Regions from separate parts of the Prosthecodimorpha staleyi genome, predicted to be linked through region 1. Evidence: predicted binding sites of a transcription regulator. Region 1 holds the regulator's gene; each other region holds the start of a gene.

Region 1 (4,281 bases):
GCTGGCGCTGATCCGCCAGGGCCTCGCCAAGAAGGGCGACGTGATCGCGACCGCGCGCATCGCCGGCATCATGGCGGCCAAGCGCACGCACGAGCTGATCCCGCTCTGCCATCCGCTGCTGCTGACCAAGGTGGCCGTGGAGATCGAGGCCGACGAGGCGCTGCCCGGCCTCAGGATCACGGCGACCGCACGGGTCTCCGGGCAGACGGGCGTCGAGATGGAGGCGCTGACGGCAGTCTCGGTCGCCTGCCTGACGGTCTACGATATGGCCAAGGCGGTCGACCGCGGCATGGTGATCGGGGGCATCCGGCTTCTGGAGAAGTCGGGCGGCAAGTCGGGCCCCTGGCAGGCCGCCTGACCGGGCAGCGCGACGCAGGCACGACGGGGAGAACGCAGGCATGGCCGGAGGATTGCTGTCGGTGGAGGCCGCCCGGGCGCGGCTGCTCGCCGGGGTGGAACCGCTCGGCGGCGAGACGGTCGCGCTCGCCGCGGCGGCGGGCCGGGTCCTCGCCGCCGGCCTCGCCGCCACCCGCACCCAGCCGCCCTTTGCGGCCTCGGCCATGGACGGCTACGCGCTGCGGGCCGAAGACGCCGTCGCCGGCTGCCGCCTCGCCGTCATCGGAACCGCGCCGGCCGGACGCGCCTTCGAGGGCCGGCTCGGACCCGGCCAGTGCGTGCGGATCTTCACCGGCGCGCCCGTGCCGGAGGGCGCCGACACCATCCTGATCCAGGAGAATGCGCGGGTCGTCGCCGAGCGCGAGATCGAGGTCGTCGAGCCGGTCGCGACCGGCCGCCATATCCGTGCCGTCGGGCTCGACTTTCGTGCCGGCGACGTGCTCATCCCGGCCGGTACGCGGCTCGACTGGCGGACCGTCTCGCTCGCCGCCGCCATGAACCATCCGGTGCTGCCGGTGCGCCGCCGCCCCCGGGTCGCGGTGCTGGCGACCGGCGACGAACTGGTCCCGCCCGGCGCCATGCCGGGACCCGACCAGATCGTCGCCTCCAACGCCTTCGGCGTGCTGGCCATGGTCGAAGCCCAGGGCGGCCTCGGCATCGATCTCGGCATAGCCGCCGACACCGAGGCGGCGATCGCCGAGAAGATCGGCGCGGCACTGGCCGCGGAGGCCGACATCCTGGTCACGCTCGGCGGCGCCTCGGTCGGCGATCTCGACCTGGTCCAGAAGACGCTCGGCGGCGCCGGCATGGATCTCGGCTTCTGGAAGATCGCCATGCGGCCCGGCAAGCCGCTGATGTTCGGCACGCTCGGGCCGATGCGCGTGCTCGGCCTGCCCGGCAACCCGGTCTCAGGCCTCGTCTGCGCGCTCCTGTTCCTGAAGCCGCTGCTCAAGGCACTGCTCGGCCTCGCGCCGGCGATCGAAACCGAGGAACCCGCCGTGCTGGCCGCGCCACTGCCGGCGAACGACAGCCGGCAGGACTACCTGCGCGCGACCTTCGAGCCCGGCGGCACTGTGCCGCCGCATGTCCGGCCGGTCGACCTGCAGGATTCCTCGATGCTGAGCCGGCTCACCCGTGCCGATTGCCTGGTCGTGCGCGCGCCCGGCGCCGAAGCGGCGGCGGCCGGCGATGCCTGCCGAATCATCCGCTTCTGAGCAGGCCGGCCGCCGCGCGACCAACCGAGAGCCGGCTAAACAATTCGATCGGTTCGCCGGGCATCCCGGCGGCAGACCGGCAACGCGCCGATCCCGGTTCGCGCCGGTTCGCGTCCGGCCGCGCCGGTTTTGCGCCGAACGGCGCCACCATGCCGAACCACCGGCCGGGCGCGAGGGCGGGCATGCCGGCCCGGCGGGATTCGGGACCGCACATGAGCGATTTCGACCATCACGGTTTCGTTTCGATGCGTGTCTCTTTCGTTCGTGTTCCGTTTTTATCGAAAAATTAACACTTGTAGAACATCGAGGGAACGTGTAGCTTTAGTTCGTGATTTGTACCGGTCCATCAGAGTGTTCGGGCAGTCGTGACGGTCGATCGATCGTCTTCGCCGCCGCGATGCTGCCGAGGGCCGGCGGTCGGATCCGAAGGGCACGAAACCTGGAAACGAAACCGAAGGCGGCGATCGATGCTGACGCGGAAGCAATTCGAGCTCCTCATGTTCATACACGAGCGGCTGAAGGAAGCCGGCGTCCCGCCCTCCTTCGACGAGATGAAGGATGCGCTCGACCTGCGCTCGAAATCGGGCATCCATCGCCTGATCACGGCCCTTGAGGAGCGCGGCTTCATCCGGCGCCTGCCCAATCGGGCGCGCGCGCTGGAAGTCGTCCGGCTGCCGGATTCGGTCGTGCCGGGCCTTGCCAGCGCCCGCAACGCCAAGGGCTTCGCCCCCTCGGTGATCGAGGGCAGCCTCGGCAAGATGAAGCCGGTGGGGCCGGCGGAAGAGAAGGCGCAGGTCGTCTCGGTGCCGGTCATGGGCCGGATCGCCGCCGGCACGCCGATCGCCGCCATCCAGACCTACAGCCACGCGATCCCGGTGCCTCTCGACCTGATCTCGTCCGGCGACCATTTCGCGCTTGAAGTGCGCGGCGATTCCATGATCGAGGCCGGCATCCTCGACGGCGACACGGTGGTGATCAAGCGCTCGGAGAATGCCGATACCGGCGACATCGTCGTCGCGCTGGTCGACGAAGAGGAGGCGACGCTGAAGCGGCTGCGCAAGCGCGGCGCCTCGGTCGCGCTGGAAGCCGCCAATCCGGCCTACGAGACCCGCATCTTCGGCCCCGACCGGGTCAAGATCCAAGGCAAGCTGGTCGGCCTGATCCGCCGCTACTGAGCGGCGCGGCGCTCGGGCCCGGTGGCCGGAGCGGTCCTGGTGCCGGTCGAGCTGAGATCCGGGGTCCGATGTCCGGGGTCCCTGGATGGCTGGCCGTACGGTGGGGGCGTTGGGCGTGGCGTCATGGGCCGGCGCGGACTGTCCCAGCGCGGTCGGAGACTGCACGACTACGGGCCGGCTGCGTGCCAGGGGCGTCGGCCGGCGGGCAAGCTGGCGGTGATCGTGGCCTGCGGCGGGGTCGGACCTGCGGGCTCCAGGGCGGAGGCAGGCTGATGGTCGTACTGGTCGCCGCGATCGCCCGGTTCGGCTTCGGAGGACGGGCGATGTCCGGTCGACGCGGGCGGCCGGGGCCAGTCGAGCGTCAGCGCGCCGGTACGGGCCAGCGTCTTGCGGTCGATGACGACGGCGCTCGCCGCGCAGCCCGGCGGGGCGTCGAGCGTGGTCACCACGATGGCGGCCAGCCGGCAGTCCTCCTCGAAGGCGCGCGGGTCGCGCACCAGGGCCAGGATCCGCGGCGCACGGCCGGGATGCCCGTCCCGGAAGGCGCAGCCGAGCGGGTCGCAGCGCCAGTCCCCGGCAAGGTCGCGGGCGGCGGTGGGGCTGCGCGGGTCGGCACCAGCGGCGAGCCAGGTCGCGGTGGTGAAGCGGTTCGCGCGAGCGTCGAGGATCGCCAGCCGTCCGTCGGCCGCCCGAACCGCGATCGGCGCACCGCCCTGGCCGACCAGGATATCCGGCCGCGCCGCGAAGGGGGCGACCGCCAGGGCCGCCGCCAGCGCCACGAGGCCGAGACGGCGCAGCGGCGTCGTCCAGAGACAGAACCAGAGGATGCCGGCGATCGCCAGCGGCAGGCTTGCCGGATGGATGCGCCCGATCAGCCCCTGCCCGCCCGGCCAGGCCGAGACCATGCGGGCGACCGCCAGCATCGCGTCGATGCCCCAGCCCATCACGGTCAGCGGCACGATTTCGAGACCGAACGGGATGGCCAGCATGGCGAGGCAGGCGAAGGGCATGATCACGGTACCGACGATCGGCAACACGATCATATTGGCGATCATGCCGTAGGGTGCCGCCCGGTGGAACTCGGCCGCCACGACGGGTGCGGTCGCCAGACCCGCCACGAAGGAGGCCGCCGCCATGCCGATGACATGGCCGAAGCCGCGCCGGACCAGTTCCGCAACGATCCCGGACGCCTCGGCAGAGGCCGGGTCGGGCGGCCGGGCGCTGAGGCCGCGCCACGCCGAGACCAGCGCCAGAACCGCCAGAAAGGACATCAGGAAGCTCGGCTCGACCACAGTATGGGGCTCGATCGCCATCAGCGCGAGCGCCGCGAAGGCGACGTTGCGCTGGCTGACCACCGGCCGGTCGGCCAGGATCGCGACCAGTCCGACCACGAACATCACCCAGGAGCGTTCGGTCGCGACCCCGCCGCCGGACAGCAGCAGATAGAAGGTCACGGCCGCGAAGGCGGCGACCGCGGCCCATTTCTTGACCGGCCG
Region 2 (4,281 bases), 440 kb from region 1:
TCGGCGAATTTCGCCAGCAGATCGAAGATGGTATCGGCCTGTTCGCGCGCCAGCCCCTGCTTCAGGGCGCCGTCGACGAAGCGGGCGCGCTGGGCGTCCATCTCGGCCTTGATCTTCTTGCCCATGGCGCGGCGCAGCAGGTCGGCCTCGCCGAGCGAATAGCCGGACAGAAGCTGCGCGATCTGCATCACCTGCTCCTGGTAGACGATGATGCCGTAGGTCTCCTTGAGCACCGGCTCGAGCAGCGGATGCAGATAGTCCGGTGTCTCCAGACCCTGCTTGCGCGCGCCATAGACCGGGATATTGGCCATCGGACCCGGCCGATAGAGAGCGACCAGCGCGATGATGTCCTCGAAACGATCGGGCTTGATGTCGGCGATCGCCTTGCGCATGCCCTGGCTTTCCAGCTGGAACACGCCGACCGTCTCGCCCTTTGCCAGGAGCTGGTAGGTCTTCGGATCGTCGAACGGCAGGGCCGAGAGATCGACCGCACGACCGTGCTCCTTCAGGACCAGCGCCACCGCGGTCTGCAGCACGGTCAGGGTCTTCAGGCCCAGGAAGTCGAACTTCACCAGTCCGGCGCTTTCGACCCATTTCATGTTGAACTGGGTGACCGGCATGTCCGAGCGCGGATCGCGGTAGAGCGGCACCAGGTCGTCGAGCCGCCGGTCGCCGATCACGATGCCGGCGGCATGCGTCGAGGCGTGCCGGTAGAGCCCCTCCAGCTTCATGGCGATGTCGAGCAGCTTCTCGACGATCGCCTCCTGTTCGCGCGCCTCCTGCAGGCGCGGCTCGTCGCTGACCGCCTGGGCGAGCGTGACCGGATTGGCCGGGTTCTGCGGCACCAGCTTGGCGAGCCGATCGACCTGCCCGTAGGACATCTGCAGCACGCGGCCGACGTCGCGCAGCACGGCACGCGCCTGCAGCGTTCCGAAGGTGATGATCTGGGCGACCTGATCGCGGCCGTATTTCTGCTGGACGTAGCGGATCACCTCGTCGCGCCGGTCCTGGCAGAAGTCGATGTCGAAGTCCGGCATCGAGACGCGTTCGGGATTGAGGAAGCGTTCGAACAGCAGCGCGAAGCGCAGCGGGTCGAGATCGGTGATGGTCAGCGACCAGGCGACCAGCGAGCCTGCGCCCGAGCCGCGACCCGGCCCGACCGGGATGCCCTGCGCCTTGGCCCATTTGATGAAGTCGGACACGATCAGGAAGTAGCCCGGGAACTTCATCCGGACGATGATCGACAGTTCGAAGGCGAGCCGTTCGCGGTAGTCCTGCACGGACAGGCCCGGTGCGGTGCCGTGAATGGCGAGCCGCTGCTCCAGGCCGGCCTCGGCCTGCGCGCGCAATTCCAGCGCCTCCTCCCGCTCGGCCGTTTCCGCATCCTGGCCGACACCGGCGAAACGCGGCAGAATCGGCTTGCGCTTGAGCGGGCGGTAGGAGCAGCGCCGTGCGATCTCGATCGTGTTGGCCAAGGCCTCGGGCAGATCGGCGAACAGCGCGACCATCTCGGCACGACTTTTGAACCCGTGCTCCGGCGTCAGTCGCCGCCGGTCCTCCTCCGCGACGACCCTGCCTTCCGAGATCGCGATCAGCGCATCATGCGCCTCGAAATCCTCGCGGTTGCGGAAAAAGGGCTCGTTGGTCGCCACCAGCGCCAAATGCAGGTCATAGGCGAGGTCGATCAGATCCGCCTCGACCGCCTGCTCGGCCTCGACCATGTGGCGCTGCAGCTCGACATAGAGCCGGTCGCCGAACAAATGCGCCAGCCGTTCAAGGCGGGCCCGAGCAAGGTCGGCCCGCCCCTCGGCAAAGGCGCGGTCGATCGGTCCCCCCGGCCCCCCCGACAAGACGATCAGCCCACCGGCATGGCCGCCGAGGAAGTCGACGGACACATGCGCATCCTCGGTCCCTTCCGTGCCGAGAAAGGAATGCGACACGATGCGAACGAGATTCGCCCAGCCTTCCGCCGTGGCGGCGATCAGCACCAGTGCGGGCCGCTTCGGGTTCAGGGCCGTCCGGCGGCCCGGTTCGACCGGTTCACCGAAATCGACTGCCACCTGGCAGCCGACGATCGGCTGGATGCCCTTCTCGGACGCCTTCTCGGAGAATTCGAGCGCCCCGAACAGATTGCCGGTGTCGACCAGACCGAGCGCCGGCTGCGCATCCGCCTTGGCGGCCTCGATCAGCTTGCCGAGCGGCAACGCCCCCTCGAGCAGGGAATAGGCCGAATGGGCCCTGACATGGATGAACCCGACTTCTCCGCCCACCCGCCCGCTCCGATACCGAACTTCACACCCGACCCCGAACCGCCCCGCGCGCCCCGCCAAGCCGCCCGGTCCGGACAGACCCAGGCACGGACCCGGCCGTCGCGCACCCGATTCGACGTCCCCCGCCCCGGTTCCGACCGCCGAATCAGATGGCGGACGGTCCGGGACGCCCCGGACTCTTCCGCGCAAGGTCCAGCCAAGGCAACGCATCGATCCCGGCCGTCCCCGCAAAGCCGGTGCTTGTGGATAACCCGGCGCTCGGTTATTCCTGTTTTGTTCCGAGCTCAGCCGGCGCGCATGATCACGTCGGCCCAGACCGCCAGCATCGCCATGAAGGACAGCAGAGCGCCCGCCGATACCACCTCACGCATGAACACCATCATGTCGACCTCCCGAAATTGGCCGCCAGCGGCCGTTATCCCCATATTGTTCGTGTTTTGTTCTTTCGTCAATCCCCATTTGATCCACCGGCAGTGCGCCTTCATCCACAGGAGAGATGCGGATCGCGCGCGCCCCGGGCGAGCCAATTCCGGGGCCCGCGCCGGATCCGCTGTTGAAAGATCGAATGAAAGGGACAATGTCCGCCGAAACCGTCTTGTCCGACCGGCCGAACCCGCCTATACACCCCCGCACGCGCCCTTCGTCTATCGGTTAGGACGGCAGCCTTTCACGTTGCAAAGACGGGTTCGACTCCCGTAGGGCGCGCCACGGCATTTTTATATTTATTTTTCAAAGACTTAGTTGAGATTCTACCCCCCCAGGACTTTGTCGGGCCTCTACCCCAGAAGTGGTCTATGGTTTCTCTGCTGTCTGACATTGGTTTCGCAGCGTTTGCCTTCTTGGCCGCAGGTTGCTGGTTTTCGTCCGCAGGCAAGCCACCGCCATGCTCTCCTATTGGGATGGCGTTCCAGACGATGACCCCTATAGGGTCTCCGTCGAACGAAGCGCCAGGATGAACAGGTTTGGTGCGGTGTTTGCCGGCTTCTCTGCGGCAGCGTCTGGCGTGAAGTTAGTTCTTCAAATGTCTTGCTACGCCTGACCATGTCAGTGCCCCACAGCTTGAACCGGCGAGCGGCCGGCGGCTTCGAGCCGAGGATCGGGGCGTAGAGACCAACTTCGTCCCATCAGAAGCCACGAAGCCGGCCTTTCCGTCCACCCTCACGGTGTGCGGAGCCGCGCCTAGCGGCGACCGCGGATGTCGTAGCCTTCGAAATTGAATATGGTGGGCATCGGGAATGCGGGGTTCAAATTGGCCTCGCAGGCGGTCGACCGCCGGGTGCCACATGACCCTACGTCTGATCGGGACCTTCGGTCTTGGACATGGTCGCGTGGAACGCGGCGAAGGACGAGAGGCGCGGGCGAAGGCTCCGGCCTTTCGAAGGGCGACAAAAAGCGCGCACGATCTCGCCTGGCAGTTCAACGAGCGTTCCGGGTTGAATTCGATGTCCGTAAAACCGGCATAGTCAAGAAGCGCGGTGCTCTCCACGGGCAATCGGCTCAGCGCCGTGATATAGAGCCAGTCATAGAAGACCGTCGGCGGATCGAGCGGGTAGTCCGTTCCCTGCAGCTGGAATTGGACGAGGCGGCCCGATCGACGGAGCCGTTCGTCCGTCTTGGCCGACCGGCTGTCGGTCTCGTAAAGGTCGGTATAGGGCCCGCCACCGGCAAAGACCTTGCTGCCCTGGAAGGCGCATTCCACCGTCGTATTCAGCCCCTCGATGTCCGTCCTCAGATTGAACGCACTCAAGGCGCGACCCAAGGCCAGGTCAGATTGGCTGGAAACCTCGAGAACCGGCGCAATGCCGGATTGCTTTGCAGAGTCGCGCAAGGCCAGGACGTTCTTCTTCTTTTGCGATGAGGAGAAGCCTGAATGCCATTTGAATGGCAAGCGAACTTCGTGCACCCAGTGCGGTTCGGCCGGGGTCGGCACGAAGACGGGACGTTCAGCCATCGGCTCATGGTCCTTGTCGGCGTCTATGAGATCAGGCTCGCCCTGGATCCGGCCGGCGAC
Region 3 (4,281 bases), 130 kb from region 1:
TTCCAGGCCAACTCGATCGCGCGGTCCTTGAAATAGTCGCCGAACGAGAAATTGCCCAGCATCTCGAAGAAGGTATGGTGCCGGGCGGTGTAGCCGACATTGTCCAGGTCGTTGTGCTTGCCGCCGGCGCGCACGCATTTCTGCGCCGTCGAGGCGCGCTGATAGGCGCGCTTCTCGACCCCGGTGAACAGGTTCTTGAACTGCACCATGCCCGAATTGGCGAACATCAACGTCGGATCGTTGCGCGGCACGAGCGGGCTCGACGGCACGATCTCGTGCCCGGCCTTGGCGAAGTAGTCGAGGAACGCCGACCTGATCTCGTTGACGCCGCTCATGAACCTGTCGATCCCTTGGTGCTTGCTCGGAAAACCCCGGAGCTTTTAGCCGCCGGCCGGCCCCCTGTCCACCGCAACGGCACCATTGCCACACGCGAAAGGCCGGCAAATCCACCCGCCCCGCAAAAAGGCGCGGCACCGAGGGTACCGCGCCGCATCCGTCACCCGATCACCGGCCCGTGATCACCGGCCCGCACCGCGAGGCCGCCAACCGCCATCGCCCGGCGGCAGGGGCCCCGCCGGCCGGGACAGCCAACACCGGGGCGCCGTCTCGGGGGACCGCGGCCGGCAGCCCTGCCGCGGGCCGGTCCCGGCGCCTCCGAAGGATCAATCCGTGACCGGACCATCCTCGTCTTCGGCCGTTCCGGTCGGCAGGATCTTGTCGGCGATCAGACCCGCATTCTGCCGGATGGAGGCCTCGATCTTGGCCGCCACGTCCTTGTTCTCGCGCAGGAAATTCTTGGCATTCTCGCGGCCCTGGCCGACGCGCTGGCTCTCGAAGGAGAACCACGAACCGGACTTGTCGACGATGCCGGCCTTGACGCCGAGATCGACCAGCTCGCCGACCTTGGAGATGCCCTCGCCATACATGATGTCGAATTCGACCTCCTTGAACGGAGGCGCCATCTTGTTCTTGACGACCTTGACGCGGGTCTGGTTGCCGGTGACCTCGTCGCGATCCTTGATCGCGCCGATGCGGCGGATGTCGAGACGGATCGAGGCATAGAACTTGAGCGCGTTGCCGCCGGTGGTGGTCTCCGGATTGCCGAACATCACGCCGATCTTCTGGCGGATCTGATTGATGAAGATCACCATGGTCTTCGACTTGGAGATCGAGCCGGTCAGCTTGCGCAGCGCCTGGCTCATCAGGCGGGCCTGCAGGCCGGGCAGGCTGTCGCCCATCTCGCCCTCGAGCTCCGCCTTCGGGGTCAGGGCGGCGACCGAATCGATCACCAGCACGTCGACGGCGCCGGAGCGCACCAGCGTGTCGCAGATCTCCAGCGCCTGCTCGCCGGCATCCGGCTGGGAGATCAGGAGGTCGTCGAGATTGACGCCGAGCTTGCGGGCATAGATCGGATCGAGCGCATGCTCCGCGTCGATGAAGGCGCAGATGCCGCCCTTCTTCTGCGCCTCGGCGATGCAATGCAGCGCCAGCGTGGTCTTGCCCGAGGATTCCGGCCCGTAGATCTCGACGATGCGCCCGCGCGGCAGGCCGCCGATGCCGAGCGCGATGTCGAGCCCGATCGATCCGGTCGAGACCACCTCGACCTCGACCACCTTGCCCTGGCCGAGGCGCATGATCGACCCCTTGCCGAAACTCCGCTCGATCTGCGTCAGTGCGGCGTCCAACGCCTTGGTCTTGTCCATGCCATCCCCTTCGACCAGCCGAAGTTGCGCCTGTGCCATCTGCCGCACTCCATATCACACGCGCCTGACGGCGCGCCAAACCGATCTGATGTACTCATTTTGTTCCATATGCGCCAGAGTCTGTCAAGCGCCTTATCCGCAATGCTTTTCGGACGTGTGTTTTAGCTTTGTTCTGCAGCCCTCGAAGGTCGCGCGAAGCCGGCGCTGGTGGTGGTGCGACCGCGACTCGGAGGCCCTGCCGGCACCCGCCCGCCCCCGGGACGTCGCGGCGCCGGAACGTCACGTCCCCCGGACGTCACGACGCCGCCCCGCGGCGGCGGGACGGCGTCGGCATTGCGGTGCGACGGCGGACCGTCCGCCGGCAGATCAGAAGCGGATCTTGGCGCCGAGCCGGGCCGAGCCCCACAGGCTGCCGTCGCGCATCGCGGTGCCGTCGATGCTGGCGGCGACGACCGCGTTGTCGGAGACGGCCGCCTCGAAGCCGACCGCGCCGTAGGCGCCGAGACCGGTCTTGTCCTTGTCACGGATGCGGAAGCCGGCGCCGCCGAACGATCCGGCCAGATCCGCGCCCTGCCCGCTGGTCCCGATCACGCCCGCCGTGCCGGTCAGCACCATGCCGGAGCCGACCGCGACCCGGCCGTTCAGCTCGAGCCGGCCTTCGAGGGTGCCGGTGGTGCGGTCCTTGAAGGTCAGGCGGGTTCCGGCCACGGTCTCGTCGTAGCCGTCGTGGAAGACGGCGATGTAGCGCAGGCGCGCCGCCGGGGTCAGCGTGAAGCCCTGGAAGGCGATCGCCTGGGAGAGCGCCAGTTGCGGGCTCAGGAAGGTCTGGTCCGGCGAGCTCTTCGCCTTGACGGTGCCCGAGCCGCCGGCCGCCCAGGTGCGGGTGGTGTCGTCGCGGGTGCGGCCGAGGGTCAGCGAACCGTCGACATCCATGCCGCCGCGCCCGGTCCGGCCGTAGAGGCCGGCGATCATATGGGTCAGGTCGGAGGATTGCCGCCCGGCCAGGCTCGACGAACCGCCCGCGCCGCCGACGAAGCCGCCGATCCGGGCGCCGCTCGAGAGCGTGCCGTCGATGCCGAACAGGCCGCCGGTCCAGCGCGCCGAGAGATTGCGCCCGCTGCCCTCCACGTCGAAGCTGCCGCCGCCGGTGAAGGCCTGGAACCAGGCGCCCTGCCCCGGTTGCCGCCGGGCCGCGTCGACGCTGTCGAAGGCCGCCGCTGCCCGTCCCCCGGTCGCCGCATAGCCGAGCGCGCCGCCCTGGCTCGACGCAGTGCCGGCCAACCGGCCCGCCAGGATGGGATCGATCGCGCCGAACAGAGCCGAGGTCGTATCGACCGGCTTGACGGTTTCGTCGAAGGTCGCGATCCGGGTCTGGGTGACGGCGACCGGACCGCGGGCATTGACCGTGACGCCGGTCGTCGAGGCCATGTCGAGGATGCGGTTCTCGCGGGCCAGATTGATGGTATCGGCGCCGCCGCCCATGTCGACCAGACCGCCGATCACGGCGCCGCGCCGGATGGTCAGGGTGTCGTCGCCGGTGCCGAGGCCGATGGCGCCGGCCGTGCCGACGATCGCCCCGCGGGTGTCGATGACGTTGTTGTAGGCGCCGAGGATGCGGACGCCCCAGCCGTCCTTGCCCTCGATCCGGCCGTCGTTGACGAGCGTCGTCGCCGCGACGCCCGCCCCGCCGGAGCCGTCGTCGATGAGAATGCCGGTATTGGCGCCGGAGATCAGGGCGCCGGCATGGTTGCGGATGCTGCCGCCGCCGGCCGCGATGCCCTCGGAGCCGTTGGCCAGGCCGCCGCTGTCGACGCCGCCGGCCCCGGTTCCCTTGATCTTGCCGTAGTTCTCGATGGTCGCCACGCCGTCGATGTCGACGCCGTCGCCGTCGCCGTTATTCGCGGTCGAATCGCCGCCGGTGGCATGCGCATAGGCGTTGCCCGCGCCCGCATAGGCGCCGATGATCGTGCCGTAGTTGATCACCGTGCCGGTCCCGTCGCTGCCGACGCCGGAGCCGTTGCGGCCGATGATGGTCGCGCCGGCTTCGTTCTGGACCCAGATGTCGTCGTCGGCGGTGATGCCGTGGCGGGATCCCGTGATGGTGCCGTAGTTGGTCACCGTCACGCCGAGATTGCCGCCGACATCGATGGCGTCGTGAGCGCTCGGCGCGCCGTTACAGGCCGAGCCGAGATAGTCCGGGCACTTGGTGTTGACGGCGCCGTAGCTGGCGATGGTGCCGTAGTTGATGATGGCGGTGTTGGCACCGGGCCGCAGGGCATCGTCGCCGTCGGCACGAATGACCGCGCTGCGGACGGTCGCCGAGCCGTTGGTGATGGTGCCGCCGCCCGTCGAATCGCGCAGGTCCAGCGCCTGGCCGCTGCCATTGGCCGTACCGATCTGATGGATCGTGCCGAGATTGGTGATCGTGTAGGTGGCGTTGGCATTGACCTTGAGGACGTCGTCGCCGAGCGCCTGGATCACGCCGCCCGCGCCATTGGTCACCACCAGTGACAGGGCGGTGCCGCCGTTGTAGCGGATCGCGCGGCCGGTGCCGGTCTGGGCGATGGTGCCGTCGTTG

What was found. Region 1 encodes LexA, which represses DNA repair genes until DNA is damaged. Its sites were predicted from a motif close to TGTTCNNNNTGTGTTCNG; they were not measured.
Region 2: the regulator LexA is predicted to act here: its motif matches at 2,534-2,551, upstream of dnaE (DNA polymerase III subunit alpha).
Region 3: the regulator LexA is predicted to act here: its motif matches at 1,861-1,878, upstream of recA (recombinase RecA).

Annotation. Positions count from the first base shown of each region.
Region 1 covers NZ_JAHHZF010000001.1:592,945-597,225, forward strand. Annotated here, with positions in the region: gene moaC (cyclic pyranopterin monophosphate synthase MoaC) at 1-358, shown strand, start outside; gene KL771_RS02600 (molybdopterin molybdotransferase MoeA) at 399-1,610, shown strand; gene lexA (transcriptional repressor LexA) at 2,078-2,785, shown strand; gene KL771_RS02610 (ComEC/Rec2 family competence protein) at 2,953-4,281, opposite strand, start outside.
Region 2 covers NZ_JAHHZF010000001.1:148,906-153,186, forward strand. Annotated here, with positions in the region: gene dnaE (DNA polymerase III subunit alpha) at 1-2,270, opposite strand, end outside; tRNA gene KL771_RS00645 (tRNA-Glu) at 2,904-2,978, shown strand; gene KL771_RS00650 (DarT1-associated NADAR antitoxin family protein) at 3,280-4,221, opposite strand.
Region 3 covers NZ_JAHHZF010000001.1:462,119-466,399, forward strand. Annotated here, with positions in the region: gene alaS (alanine--tRNA ligase) at 1-335, opposite strand, end outside; gene recA (recombinase RecA) at 663-1,742, opposite strand; gene KL771_RS01965 (autotransporter outer membrane beta-barrel domain-containing protein) at 2,070-4,281, opposite strand, start outside.